2 linked regions of the Nonomuraea sp. NBC_00507 genome follow. The protein of the gene in region 1 interacts with the protein of each later gene in a pairwise test. Links are inferred from orthologs where the notes say so. Each region holds a gene or a part of one and is shown on either strand. Other genes may lie near its edges.

Region 1 (8,182 bases):
CCGTCCCGCTTGGGGATGTCACGCAACGTGAAGATCAGGAATGCCGACACCAGGTAGGCGCAGGCGTTGACGACCAGCGCCAGCCCGGTGGCGTCCCGGCCGGCCGGGAACGGCACGACGGTCCTGATCAGGTCGCCCGCCACGGACAGCGCCGCGAACAACATGGCCGCGACCGGCGCGCTGCCGTACGTGACCAGCAGGTTGAGCCGGTTGGCCGACTCCAGCTGCTCCTTCGGCACCAGATTGGGCACCGTGGCGTCCTTGGCCGGGACCCAGAACAGGTTGACGCACTCGACCAGGATGGTCGCCACGATGATCCACTGGTAACTGTTGACCACCGGGATCGACAGCACCACGGCGAACCTGGCCAGGTCCGCCGCGAACATCGTCAGCCGCCGGTCGAACCGGTCGGCGAACACGCCCGCGAGCGGCCCTAGCAGCACGGCCGGCAACATCTTGGCGATGAAGACACCGCCGACGGCCAGCGACTGCACACGGTAGTCGTCACCTTGGGTGAGGTTGGCGGCCAGCGCGGTCAGCGCGAGAATGTTGAGCCAGTCACCCAGACTGCACACCGACATGGCCATCCAGAGCCGTCGAAACGGCGCGTTGGCCAGCACGTGGGTAGGGCGGCGTCGGCCAGGGGCAGTCATGATTTCAGGGTATCCAGGTCTTGACCAGAAGCGGGTGGACAAGAGACGAGCCGGATATTCCCGGCGGACTCGTGGCCGAGGGTATTACGTACGCGGCCCCGCGCGCAGGTTACACACCTCGAATGGGTCCCCGAAAATATCACCAATTGAAAACTCCAGTCCCATCTCGAGCCTCTGCTACCAATGGGCCCCACTCGGCCCGGATATCGGGTGGTAGGTCCAGATCGTCCCAGAGCTCGGCGAGCAGCACACCGTCCACGTGGTCGTGCAGTTCCTGAGGACTGCCCTCGCACAACAACAGCGTGTATGCCGCCCTCCGCTCCGCACGGTCGGCCAGGTCGTAGTCGCGGCCACGCAGCCGCGCCATCCCCAGCGCCGCGGCGACCGGCAACCGCCACAACCGGCTCGGCACAGGAAAGGGCCGCGCGGTGAACTCCACCTTCGGCTCCAGCGCCAGCCGGAACCCGGCCGCGTCGAGGATGCGCCCGGCCGTCTCCAGCGTCGGTGACTTTCTGCCGTGCTCATAGGCCGACAGCGTGGTCCGCGACGTGCCGCTGACGGTGGCCAGCGCCTTCTGGTTCATGCACGCGGCGTGCCTGGCCTGCTTGAACAGCAGCCCACCGCGCTCGGCCCAGATGGCGACACCGGACGCCAGCGCCGCCTCCATCGGCGAGGACACCATGGATGATCCTTCCCCGTGCGTATCCGTCCGGATACTACGGCATCATGGCGCCCTGTGGCCACTCGACTACGCTAGGCGAGTTCCAGCATCGTGATCTCGGGCGGGGCCCCGACCCTTACGGGTGGCCCCCAGAACCCGGCGCCCCTGGTGACGTAGACCTGCACCCCGTCCACGGTCGCCAAGCCGGACACCACCGGCTGCTGCAGCCCCACGACCAGGCTGAACGGCGCCATCTGACCGCCGTGCGTGTGCCCGGACAGCTGCAGGTCCACGCCATGGCGGGCGGCCTGGTCGACCTGGACCGGCTGATGCGCGAGCAGCACCGTGGACCGGCTGGTGTCGCGGTTGCCGAGGGCCTTGTCGAAGTCGGGACCGTCACCCTGGGAGGTGCCGTTGAGGTCGTTCACCCCGGCCAGATCGAGGACGGCGCCCTGGTGCCTGATCTCCACGCGCTCGTTTCGCAGCGGGCGTACACCGAGCTGCCCCAACTCCTCGATCCACTCGGCGAACCCGCCGGGGGCGAAGTATTCATGATTGCCGGTCACGAAATATGCCCCGTAGCGGGACTCGATGTCCTTCAGCGGCCGCGCCAGCGCGCCGAGCTGGGCCACCGACCCGTCCACCAGGTCGCCCACGATCGCGACGACGTCGGCCTCGAGCCCGTTGATCATGCGGACGATGCGCTCGGTGTGGGCCTTGCCCGTCAGCGGTCCCAGATGGATGTCGCTGACCACGGCGAACCGCAGGCCGCCGAGCCGCTGGTCCAGGCTCGGTAGCGTGACCTTGACCCGCTCGAGCACCGGATCGCCCAGAGCGCTCGTGATGCCGTAGCCGACCGCGCTCAGCGCGCCGGCCCCGGCGATGGCGGCGGTGGCCCGCCCGAGGAACAACCGCCTGCTCAGCGGAGCAGGGGGCGCGGCCTTCTCAGCCGGCGCGGCCCTCTCACCAAGGGCGCCCCCCTCAGCAGACGGGAGCGTCTCAACCGGCGGAACCGTATCAACCGGCGCGGTCTCAACCTGCGCGGTCTCCTCGACCGGCGCCGCCGTGCCGGCCAGGACCGGGACAGGCTCGAACTCGGCCTCCGGCGCCCGCTTCCGCTCGGCAATGCGCAGGAACAACCCCGCCACAGCCCGCGGAATCTCCAGCACCACCAAGAACAGGAACAGATAGAACAGCAACGCCAGCCAGACGTACCCCGGCCAGGCCAGCCAGTGCCCGAACTCCATCCGCGTGCTGACGAACGTGCCCACGACCAGCGCGAACAGGCCCACCATGCCCCAGGTCAGCGCCTTGCGCAGCCGCCCGGGGCCGGTGGTCGAACGCACCAGCCGGTGCCAGAGGTAATAGTGCGCCAGCAGCACCAGGCCGACGAAGATCAGGACCACCACGTATTAGATGCTACTTACGATTTGGCAGCCGGCTTCTTCGCGGGAGGCTTTTTCGCCGGCGCCTTCCTCGTCGTGGTGGTCTTCTTCGGCGCCGGCGCCCGCTCCCGCCGCTCGGCCAGCAGCTCCGCCGCCCGCTCGATCGTGATGTCCTCGACCGTGTCACCCTTGCGCAGGGAGGCGTTGGTCTCGCCGTCGGTCACGTAGGGGCCGAAGCGCCCCTCCTTCACCACGACCGGCTTCTTGGAGTTGGGGTCGTCGCCCAGCTCGCGCAGCGGCGCCGCTGTAGCGGCCCGCCGCCCACGCGGCTTGGGCTGCGCGAACAGCTCCTTCGCCTGGTCGATGGTGACCGTGAGCAGGGCCTCCTCGGAGGCCAGCGAGCGCGAGTCCGTGCCCTTCTTCAGGTAGGGCCCGAACTTGCCGTTGTACGCCGTGACCTCCTCGCCCTCCAGCTCGCCCACGACCCTGGGGATCGACAGCAGCTTGAGCGCGTCCTCGAGCGTGATCGTGTCCAGCGACATCGTCTTGAACAGCGAGCTCGTACGGGGCTTCGGCGCGTCGGCCTTCTTCGTCCGCCGCTTGGGAGCCTCCTCGTCCACGGGCGGCTCGGGCAGGACCTCCGTCACATAAGGCCCGTACCGGCCGTCCTTGGCCACGATCATGTGCCCGGTCACCGGGTCGTGCCCCAGCTCGCGGTCACCCGTCGGCCGCGAGAACAGCTCCTCGGCCTTCTCCGCGGTCAGCTCGTCGGGCGTCATGTCCTCGGGCACGTTGACCCGGGCGCCCTCCCTGTCCAGGTAGGGGCCGTACCGCCCGACCCGCAGGACGATGTCCGACCCCCTGACCGGGAACGAGCTGATCTCCTTGGCGTCGATGTCGCCGAGGTCGGTGACCATCTCCTTCAGGCCCTCGTCGCCGTCGGAGCCGTAGTAGAACCGCTGCAGCTCCGGCACCCGCTCCGCCCGGTCGTTGGCGATGTCGTCGAGCACCTTCTCCATGTCGGCCGTGAAGTCGTAGTCGACCAGGTTGCCGAAATGCTGCTCCAGCAGGTTGACCACGGCGAACGCCAGGAACGACGGCACCAGCGCCGTGCCCTTCTTGAACACATAGCCGCGGTCGAGGATCGTCCCGATGATCGAGGCGTACGTCGACGGCCGCCCGATCTCCCGATCCTCCAGCTCCTTGACCAGCGACGCCTCGGTGTAACGGGCGGGCGGCTTGGTCGAGTGGCCGGCCACGTCGAGCCTGGTCACGCTGAGCGGGTCGCCTTCGGCCAGGTTGGGCAGCCGCTTCTCGGAGTCGTCGCGGTCGGTCGACGGATCGTCGGCCCCCTCCACGTACGCCTTGAGGAAGCCGTAGAACGTGATCGTCCGGCCGGACGCGCTGAACTCGACGTTCTCCCCGGCCGACGACCTGCCGCTCACCTTCACCGTGACCGACTCGCCGACCGCGTCCTTCATCTGCGAGGACACCGTACGCTGCCAGATCAGCTCGTAGAGGCGGAACATGTCGCCCGACAGCCCGGTCTCGCCCGGCGTGCGGAACTCCTCACCGGAGGGGCGGATCGCCTCGTGGGCCTCCTGCGCACTCTTGACCTTGCTGCTGTAGACGCGGGGCTTGTCCGGGACGTACTCGCGGCCGTACAGCTTGATCGCCTGCGAGCGCGCGGCCGCCACCGCCGTCTCCGACAGCGTGATGCTGTCGGTACGCATGTAGGTGATGAAGCCGTTCTCGTAGAGCCGCTGGGCGACCTGCATCGTGTATTTGGCGGAGAATCCCAGCTTCCGGCTGGCCTCCTGCTGCAATGTGGTCGTCCGGAACGGCGCATACGGCTTGCGCGTGTACGGCTTGCGCTCGACCGACTTGACCGCGAACGACACCCCCTGAAGCCGCCCGGCGAGCTCGCCCGCGGCCGCCTCGGACAGGTGCAGCACATCGGCGTTCTTGAGCCGCCCGGTGCTGGCGAAGTCGCGGCCCTGCGCCACCCGCTTGCCGTCGACCAGGGTCAGCGTCGCGGTGAAGTCGCGCGGACGCTCCTCCGGCTTGTTGGTGTCGAACAGCGCCTGCAGGTCCCAGTAGTGGGCCGACGTGAACGCGATGCGCTCCCGCTCACGCTCCACCACCAGCCGCGTCGCCACGGACTGGACGCGACCCGCCGACAGCTTGGGCTTGACCTTCTTCCACAGCACGGGGCTGACCTCGTAACCGTAGAGCCGGTCGAGGATGCGCCTGGTCTCCTGGGCGTCCACCAGGCGGAGGTTGAGGTCGCGCGGGTTGGCCACGGCGTCCTGGATGGCCTGCGGGGTGATCTCGTGGAACACCATGCGGTGCACCGGAACCTTGGGCTTGAGCACCTCGCGCAGGTGCCAGGCGATGGCCTCGCCCTCGCGGTCCTCGTCGGTGGCCAGATAGAGTTCGTCGGCGTCCTTCAGCAGCTGCCGCAGTTTGGCGACCTGCGACCGCTTGTCGGGGTTGACGACGTACAGCGGCTCGAAGTCGTGCTCGACATTCACCCCGAGACGCGCCCATGGCGCCCCCTTGAACTTCTCAGGGATGTCGTCGGCTCTCTCCGGCAGGTCGCGGATGTGGCCGATGCTCGATTCGACGATGTAGCCGCGCCCGAGGTACCCGGCGATCGTCTTCGCCTTGGCCGGCGACTCGACGATCACCAGGCGTGTTCCGCCGGCGCTGCCGTTCTTGGCTGGCACGCTGCTTCCTACCTCGCTGTTCGCTAGCAAAATCCCCCTGCCGGGAGTCGGCACAGACTGAAAGGTAACCCGACTCGCGGAAATTTCCTTCCCCCGGGCTACCCACTACCTTCCGGGTCCACCCACAAGCACGCAGAATAAGGCCCATCGAGCGGCATGGCGCCCTGACTCACCCTGGAGACTAATCGTTGTGCTCGACTACTCCTACATGGATATCTTCATTCCGCGCGACCTCACTCGCGAAGCAGCACGTCAGCTGCTGACCGAACACGCAGAGTACGGTCAATGGGAGCTCGCGCGCGTACGCGTCCACCCCGACGGGAGCCGTCACGTACGGCTACGCCGCAAGATTATGCGGGTCCGCCGGACGCTCTGAACGCGGACATGGCTTTGCCCGTCCCAGGCCGCGCCCCCGGAACGGGCAAAGCATCTATCGCTGACTGCTCACGGGCTGTGAACAGCAGCCGTACCTGTATACGGACTCGCCGCATCCCTCACTTCCGGCCGGGTCGAAGCCGGAAGGTGTGGCGGGACTACTTGCGGGCGAACCGGATGCGGCGGGCTGACGCGAACAGCGTCGCCGACGCGGCGAACATGGCGCCGAGCGCGAGGGCGAGCAGCGAGCTCGGGTTCATCCCGGTGAGGCCGGCGGGCTGCTCGGCGCTCATCAGGCCGATGCCGCCGATCGGCAGGCCCCGGGTGACGGAGGTCACCGCGCCGCCGACGGGAGTGGAGGAGACCAGGTCGGTCGCCGTGCTGAGCGGGGAGGACGAGCGGGCCGGCGCCGGACGGGAGTGCGCGGTCTTCGACACCTTGGCCGGGGCCTGCGCCTGGACGGGCAGACCGGGCAGCTCGGGCAGCTGCGGCAGGCCGAACGTCCTGGCAACGTCCTCGACCAGCGGCACCGCAGTCACCTGCTGAGTGAGACCGGAAACGGCGTCGAGCTGCGCGGCGCCGACGACGTCCTGTAGCCGAGCGCCATCCGCCAGACCCTGCACCTGCTCGGTCACCGCGGAGACGCCACCGATGGTCTCCTTCAGCGCCCCCGCTGCGGGGACGCTCTCCAGTGCCCCGAACACCGGAACGCTCTCCAGAGCCCCCACGGCCGGGACACCCTGGAGGCCGCCCAGGGCCGGAACGCCGGCCAGCATGGGCAGCAGGCCGCTCTTCGCGGTCGCGGTCTTGCTGACGGTGGCGTGCGTGCGCCCGTACGAGCCGCCGGAACTCTCGTGTCCGGGCCTGCCGACGTTCGCCCCGCCCAGGCATCCGGCCGCCGCGTCGCCCAGGACGGCCACGGCGTTGCCGCAGACGTTCACCGGCGCGGCGATCGGCGCCACGATCTGGTTACCGGCCAGCACACCGCCCCTGCCGGACGTCCGGTTGCCACCGCCGTTACCCGGCGAGACTCCCGCGCCGCCCTTGCAGTGGGCCTCGGAGGCCCCGAGCACCGCGGCCGCGTTGCCGCAGATGTCGACGGGCGCACTGATCGGCGCGACTGTCTGGTTCCCGCTCAGCACACCGCCCACTCCCGACGTACGGTTGCCGCCCGCGCCGGAGTTGCGGACCTTGGCGCCGCCCTTGCAGCCGGCGAAGGCGTGCCCGAGCGCGGCGGCCGCGTTGCCGCAGACGTTGACGGGCGCACTGATCGGCGCGACCGTCTGGTTCCCGCTCAGCACACCGCCCACTCCCGACGTACGGTTGCCGCCCGCGCCGGAGTTGCGGACCTCGGCGCCGCCGTTGCAGCCCGCGGTGGCGTTGCCCGCGGCGTTGCCGCAGACCTCGACCGGCAGGCTGACGGGGGCCACGACCTGGTTGCCGCTGCCCGCGCCGAAGCGCCCGTCGGTGTCGTTGCCCGCGCTCCTGTGGTGCTTGCGGTAGCTCGGCCCGCCGTTGGTCACGGAAGAGCCGCCCTTGCAGCCCGAGAACGCCCGCCCGAACACGGCCACCGAGTTGCCGCAGAGGTTGATCGGCGCACTGATGGGCGCGACGGCCTGGTTGCCGCCCAGCACGCTCCCCTCACCGGACGTACGGTTGCCGCCCGCGCCGGTGCCGTAGACGTTCGCGCCGCCCTTGCACCCCGCCGTGGCGTCGCCGAAGATCGCCACCGCGTTGCCGCAGGCGTTCAGCGGGGCGGAGATGGGCGCGGTGATCTGGTTGCCGCCGAGCACGCTCCCGTCCCCGGAGGTACGGTTGCCGCCCGCGCCGCCCTTGCCCTGGTTGCGAACGCTCGCGCCGCCCTTGCAGCCGGCGTCGGCCTCGCCGAACAGCGCGATCGCGTTGCCGCAGGCGTTGACCGGGGCGCTGATCGGAACGTTGACCTGGTTGCCGCCGCCGACGGAATCGTCACCCGAGGTCCTGCCGGAGATGCCGCTCCTGCCGTTGTTCACGACCTCGGCGCCGCCCTGCGAGGAGGCCTCCGCCGAGCCGGCCGCCCCGACCGCGTTGCCGCTGATGTCGATGGGGAGGGAGATCGGCAGGTCAACCTGGTTGCCGCCGCCGATGGAACCGTCGCCTGAGGTGTCGGCGAGGGCGGTGCCGCCGCCGAACGACATGACCGCCACCGCGAGAAGGGCGGCAGGGGTCGATGCCTTGGCCCACGTACGCATGATGAATGCTCCTAGTGGTTCTTGGGGGGATACCTGAACAGATCGCGGGCAGCCCGAGACCAGATGAGGTTCACGCACAGCGGAGACCTCGGGACCGCGAACCGGTTTGACTGACGTGTCACCCGCCGGCGGAGGGGATCAAGCCGCG
Region 2 (5,995 bases), 5.2 Mb from region 1 along the record:
TCGTGATGGAGCCGCGCCGGTTCTTACGGCCGATGGCCGGAGTGCTGGCGGCCATGGCCGTGTCGCTGACCGGGACGCGGGTGTCGGCCATCGCGCTGCCCTGGTTCGTGCTGACGACCACTGGCAGCGCGGTGTGGACCGGGGTGGTGGCGTTCGCGGAGATGGCCCCGTACGTGCTGGTCAAGGCGTTGACGGGGCCGCTCGTCGACCGGATGGGACCGCGCCGGATCTCATGGGTCGCCGACGTCGTGAGCGCCTTGGCCGCCGTCGCGGTGGTTCTGCTGTTCATGCTCGGCCGGTTGCCGCTGGGCGTGATCATCGTGGCGGTCGCCGTGATCGGCGCGGCCCGCGGGCCGGGAGACCTGGCCAAGGAGGTCATGGTTCCGGAGGCGGCTGAGCGCGGGCGGGTGCCGCTGGAGCGGGCCACCGGGCTGATGGGTGTGACGGACCGGCTGGCCTCGACGGTGGGCCCCGCGGTGGGTGGCGCACTGGTGGCGCTGCTCGGCTCGCTGGGCGCCCTGGGCGTCAGCGCCGTCTGCTTCGCGCTCGGGTCGATGATCGTCGCGGTGGCGTTGCCGCGCGGCATGGGACATCGCACGCAGGAGCGGGAGGCGCGCGAGGGATACTGGCGGCGCTTCGGCCAGGGCTTCGTGTTCCTGCGCGGCGAGCCCATGCTGCGCGCGATGATCGTCATGGTCGCCGTCACCAACCTGTTGGACGCGGCCTACGGCCAGGTGCTCGCGCCCGTGTGGGCGAAGGAGTCCGGCCACGGGCCCGCCGTCCTCGGGTTGAACAACAGCGTGATCAGTCTGACCGCGGTCGGCGGCAGCCTGGTGGCCGCCGCGATCGCGCACCGGATGCGGCGCAGGCCGGTGTTCTTCGTGGCCTTCCTGCTGGCCGGGCCGCCGAAGTTCGTCATCCTGGCCGCGGACGTGCCGGTGCCGGCGGTGGTGGTGGTGCTCGCGGTGAGCGGGTTCTGCGGCGGGTTCCTGAACCCGATCCTGAGCGCGATCTCCTACGAGCGGATCCCCCGGCACCTGCTCGGCCGGGTGAACGCCCTGGGGAGCTCACTGGCGTGGGCCGGCATCCCGCTGGGCGGGGTGCTGGCGGGGGTGGCGGTGGCCGGCGCGGGGGTGGCGCCGGTGCTGCTGATCTGCGGCGTGGCCTACGCGCTCACCACGACCTTGACGGGATTGCGACCCGCCTCCCGCGACATGGACCGGCTCCGCGGCCATGGACCGCCTGTAGCGGAGCAGAGGGACGTCACCGAGGGGAGTCGATCCTCGGGTCGCCCTCCGTGACGAACAAGCCGCCGTCCTCGCCCCCGACGGGGACCGGCCGCTCCGCGATGACCCGGGGCAACATCGCGGCGACTTCGCGCGCCAGGAGAGGATCGGCACGGAACGCCGCCACGATCGCCAGCTTCAACGCCTTATGACTGGGCGCGTCGTCCGGCTTCGCCTCGGCCACCGCCTCGATCACCGCCTTGGAGGAGGCGTCGCCGCGGCCGAACACGCGCTGCAGGATGCGGGCGCCGCGGGCGACCGGGGTGTTGGCGGCCAATTCGCTGGTCTTGGCCAGCACGCTCACGCCGTAGGCGCCGATCGCGGAGATGACGAAGGGCATGACGTCGTTCGCAGTGTCCATGGAGACGCTCCCCGAGGTCTTATGGAATGAACGTGATGCTAGCCCGGATGGTTCCGGCGGCGACGGCATTACTCTGTCGGATGTGCCTGCTCCGTACCTCACTCTCACCACCACCGTCGAGCACGAGACCGAGGTGCGGCGATCGCGCTTCCTCTGCGCCGTGGCGCCAGCGCGGAGCGTGGAGGAGGCTGCGGCGTTCATCGCCGGGCGGCGGCGCGCATACGCCGACGCCACCCACAACTGCACCGCCTACGTCATCGGGCAGCGCATTCAGAAGGGCGACGACGACGGGGAGCCGGGCGGAACCGCGGGCACGCCGATGGTGCAGGCCCTGGTGGGGCGGGGGTTCAGCGACGTGGTGGCGGTGGTGACCCGCTATTTCGGCGGTGTGCTGCTGGGGGCGGGCGGGCTGGTGCGGGCCTACGGGTCGGCGGTGACGGAGACCCTGGACCGGGCCGAGCCGGTGCGGATGGTGCCGGCCAAGCGGGTGCGCGTCTCGGTGGCGCACGACCAGGCCGGGCGGGTGGAGAACGATCTGCGGGCCTCACGTTACGCGGTCGAGGACGTGGTGTACGCGAGCGACGTCACGTTCGCCGTCGCGGTGGGGGAGGACGAGGTGGCGACGTTCGCCGACTGGGTTGCCACGCTGACGGCCGGCCGGGCGCGCGTGGACGTGGGCGAGAACGTCCACGTCCCCGCCTGAGCGGCGTCGGCCGGGCCCCTGAGCGGCGTCGGCCGGGCCCCTGAGCGGCGTCGGCCCGGCCCCTGAGCGGCGTCGGCCCGGCCCCTGAGGGGAGCCGAGCCGGGCTCAGCCCTCCAGCGCGTACTGCATGACGCGGAACTTGGCCTGCGCCTCGGCCAGCTCGGCGGCCGGGTCGGAGTCGCCCATGATGCCGCCGCCGGCGAACAGGCGGGCGCGGCGGCCCTGGATGAGCCCCGAGCGCAGCGCGATGCCCCACTCACCGTCGCCGTGGGCGTCGATCCAGCCGACCGGCCCGGCGTATCCGGCCCGGTCCATGCCCTCCAGCTCGCGGATGACCTTGATCGCGGTGTCGGTCGGGGTGCCGCCGACGGCCGCGGTGGGGTGCATGGCGGCGACCACGTCCAGCACCGACGCCCCGTCGGCCAGCCGGCCGCTGACGTGGCTGGCCAGGTGCTGGACGTTGGGCAGCATGAGCAGCTCGGGCTCGTCCGGGGTGGTGAGCGATGAGCACAGCGGGGCGAGGGTCTGGCGGACGGAGGCGATCGCGCATTCGTGCTCGTGCCGGTCCTTCGCCGAGGCGAGCAGCGCGGCCCCGCGGGCGACGTCGTCGGCCGGTCCGGTGCCGCGCGGGGTCGTGCCGGCCAGCACGAGCGACTCGATCTCCTGCCCGGTGCGCCGGATCAGCAGCTCGGGGGTGGCGCCGACCAGGCCCGCGACGGAGAACGTGTAGCACTCGGGGTAGCGGCGGGCCAGCCGGGAGAGCAGCAGCCGCACGTCGATGGGGCGTTCGGCGGTGGCGACGAGGTCGCGGGCGAGCACGACCTTCTCCAGCTCGCCGTCGCGGATGCGCTGGGCGGCGCGGGCCACGACATGCTCCCACTCCGGGGCGGAGAGGCTGCCGTCGCCGTAGCTGATGCGGCCGGGGTTGCGCAGGGGCGAGAAGGTCTGCAGCGGCGCCTCCCCGATGGTGGTCAGCCAGGCGTGGCCGTCGCGGCGGGCGAGCACCGCCTGCGGCACGACCAGGACCGAGCCGTCGGCGTCCTCGTCGAAGGTGAAGCTGCCGAAGGCGACGGGACCCGAGCCGGGGGTGCGGACTGCGTCGTCGACGTGCGCGTCGCCGAACACGCCGGCCAGCCACTGCCGTGCCCAGGCGAACCTGCCCGGCCCCGGCGGCACGGCGACCCTGGCGGCCTCGCCCCAGCCGACGAGTCCCTCGCCGTTCCTGATCCAGGCGTACGGCGCCGTGCTTGGCAGAGAGGCTAGCCCAGCCGACAGATTGCCGGGGTCGACCACGGGGGTGGTGCGAACCGGCAGCGGGCGGATTGTTCCGAGCGCGACACTCACTCAAGACATGCTATTCGCGACCTGAACATGTTCGACTCGGACCCCCGTGAATGGCACGTTACGGCCAGCGAACTCGGAAAAAACCGGACGCCATGCGAGATTGGTCACAGCCTGATCATCTTCGGGCTGTCAAGCGGCCATATGAAGACGGTCCTGAAATGGCAGACCTTGCCTCAACGCCATAGTCCGCGCATGATCGGCTCTCTACCTTGGGGCCATGATCGCTCGCCTGGGCCCCATCCTCGCCGCGGCCGTCGTCCTGTCCGGTGCAGCTCCGGCGCAGGCCGCCGCGGAGCCCGTACCCGAGATCATGGCCGCGCTCGGCGACTCCGTCTCCAGCGGCTTCAACGCCTGCGGCTGGTACGTCTCCTGCACCTCCCGCTCGTGGTCGACAGGTGACCATCGGGAGATCACCAGCCACTACCTGCGCCTGTCGAGGTTGTCTGGAACGCTCCACAAGCACAACCTCAACTACGCCGTCCCCGGCTCCACCAGCGCCGACCTGCTCGGCCAGGTGAAGAAGGCGGTCGCGGCCAAGGCCGACTACGTGACGATTCTCATAGGCGCCCAGGACGCGTGCGCGCGCACCGAGCAGGCCATGACTCCGGTGGCGACCTACCGGCAGCGCCTGGAGGCGGCGCTGGCCGAGCTGCGGGCCGGCATGCCCAGCGCGCGGGTGCTCATCGCCAGCATCCCCGACCTGCGGCGCTTGTGGCAGGCGGGCTGGCGCAACCCGCTGGCCAGGACGTTCTGGACACTGGGCCGCATCTGCCCCACGATGCTGGCCAACCCGTCCTCCACCAAGCGGGCCGACACCGAGCGCCGCACCCGGGTGCGCGAGCGGGTGATCGCCTACAACCGGGCCGCCGCCCAGGCCTGCGCCGCTTACGGTCCCCGCTGCGACACCGACGGCGGCGCCGTGTTCACCTTTCCCTTCACCCTCGACCACGTCAGCAAGTGGGACTTCTTCCACCCGAGCGCGGCCGGGCAGCGGGCGCTGGCCGAGCTGACGTTCACGAACGGCTTCGACTGGATCGACCCGCGTTAGCGGCACTGCGCCAGCATCGTCTTCTTGTCGGCCGCGGTGACCGGCACGTTGTACTTGAACGCGACCTGCGCGAAGCGGGTCACGTACGCGCAGCGGATGCGCCGCTGCGGCGGCAGCCAGCTCGCCGGCCCGGAGGCGTCCTTCTCCTCGTTGGCCTCGCCGTCGACCGGCAGCAGGTTGAGCGGGTCCTGGGCGAAGTCGAGCCGCTTGGACATGGGCCAGCGCGGCGCGCCCATGCGCCAGCCGTAGTTCAGCGGCACCACGTGGTCGACCTGCACCTCGTCGGCGTTGTCCTGGTGCCAGAAGATGGTCCTGCCCGTGTAGGGGTCGTCCAGGGTCATCGACACGACCTCGCAGGCCGAGCCCTCCCGGTACGTCACGTCGCGGCCGTCGCGGGTCAGCAGGTCGTCGCGGGTGCGGCACCCGTTGCCCGCGTACGGCACGCCGGTCGCCGTGTCGGCCCAGTTCTCCCCGTACCGGGTGCGTTCGTAGCCGGTGTTGGGACCTAAGCTCTTGACGCGCAGCCGCTGGATGAGGTCGCGCGCCTTGGCCTTGTCGGCGTCGGAGACGATGGGGGCCAGGCCCGGCAGCGTGCCGCTGACGTTGCCCAGCGGGCTGGCGGCGGTGGCCGGCGGGGTCTTGGTGGTGCCGACGAAGGAAACGACGATGACGGCTCCCGCGAGAAGGGCGATGGCGTCCTTCGTGCTCAACCGGTCCTCCGTGAGCTTGCCAGTTGTCTAGAGAAATTCCCGGCTTCCACCGTTTTGACACGGGGAGAGTTGTGTGACTGATCGACTCGGACGCCGATCTTCACGTTCCCGCGCAGCGCCGGTGACGGCCGCCCGCCTGGCGGGAGGCGGAGTTAACGTGTAATCCTGTAAGCAAAGGAGGGCACGTGATGGCGGATCCCCTCGACGCCTACTCGCGCGTCGTCTCTTCCGTGGCGGCCGAATTGCTGCCGAAGGTGGCCAGCGTGCGGGCCGGCCGGGGCAGCGGGTCCGCGGTGGTGTTCACCGCCGACGGGTTCCTGCTGACCAATGCGCACGTCGTCGGTTCCTCCCGTGCCGGAACGGTCGCGTTCGGCGACGGCACCTCGGGTGACTTCGTGGTGGTGGGTCGCGATCCGCTGTCGGATCTGGCCGTGATCAGGGCGCAGACGGCCACGCCGGCGCCCGCCGTGCTCGGCGACAGCGACGAGCTGGTCGTCGGGCAGCTGGTGGTGGCCGTGGGCACGCCGCTCGGGCTGGCCGGGT

The links. The genes of interacting proteins can lie anywhere in the genome.
Region 2: the proteins of topA (region 1) and OHA25_RS34365 interact in binary tests that used the Escherichia coli proteins (3 or more experiments, as listed by UniProt). The link is inferred for Nonomuraea sp. NBC_00507 from one-to-one orthologs.

Annotation. Positions count from the first base shown.
Region 1 is NZ_CP107853.1:1,959,652-1,967,833, reverse strand. Bases 2,538-5,754 are described here. They hold topA (type I DNA topoisomerase), read right to left. Parts: upstream 5,429-5,754; coding sequence 2,738-5,428; downstream 2,538-2,737. Other genes in these bases: OHA25_RS10065 (DUF5703 family protein), read left to right, coding at 5,637-5,754; OHA25_RS10075 (metallophosphoesterase), read right to left, coding at 2,538-2,723. In the rest of the region: tmk (dTMP kinase), read right to left, coding at 1-653; OHA25_RS10080 (helix-turn-helix transcriptional regulator), read right to left, coding at 793-1,335; more of OHA25_RS10075, read right to left, coding at 1,407-2,537; more of OHA25_RS10065, read left to right, coding at 5,755-5,804; OHA25_RS10060 (chaplin family protein), read right to left, coding at 5,962-8,034. UniProt on the Escherichia coli protein: Releases the supercoiling and torsional tension of DNA, which is introduced during the DNA replication and transcription, by transiently cleaving and rejoining one strand of the DNA duplex.
Region 2 is NZ_CP107853.1:7,140,757-7,146,751, forward strand. Bases 612-3,539 are described here. They hold OHA25_RS34365 (IMPACT family protein), read left to right. Parts: upstream 612-1,729; coding sequence 1,730-2,350; downstream 2,351-3,539. Other genes in these bases: OHA25_RS34355 (MFS transporter), read left to right, coding at 612-1,301; OHA25_RS34360 (hypothetical protein), read right to left, coding at 1,264-1,647; OHA25_RS34370 (isochorismate synthase), read right to left, coding at 2,456-3,539. In the rest of the region: OHA25_RS34350 (ArsR/SmtB family transcription factor), read left to right, coding at 1-6; more of OHA25_RS34355, read left to right, coding at 6-611; more of OHA25_RS34370, read right to left, coding at 3,540-3,694; OHA25_RS34375 (SGNH/GDSL hydrolase family protein), read left to right, coding at 3,912-4,742; OHA25_RS34380 (HNH endonuclease family protein), read right to left, coding at 4,739-5,452; OHA25_RS34385 (S1C family serine protease), read left to right, coding at 5,641-5,995.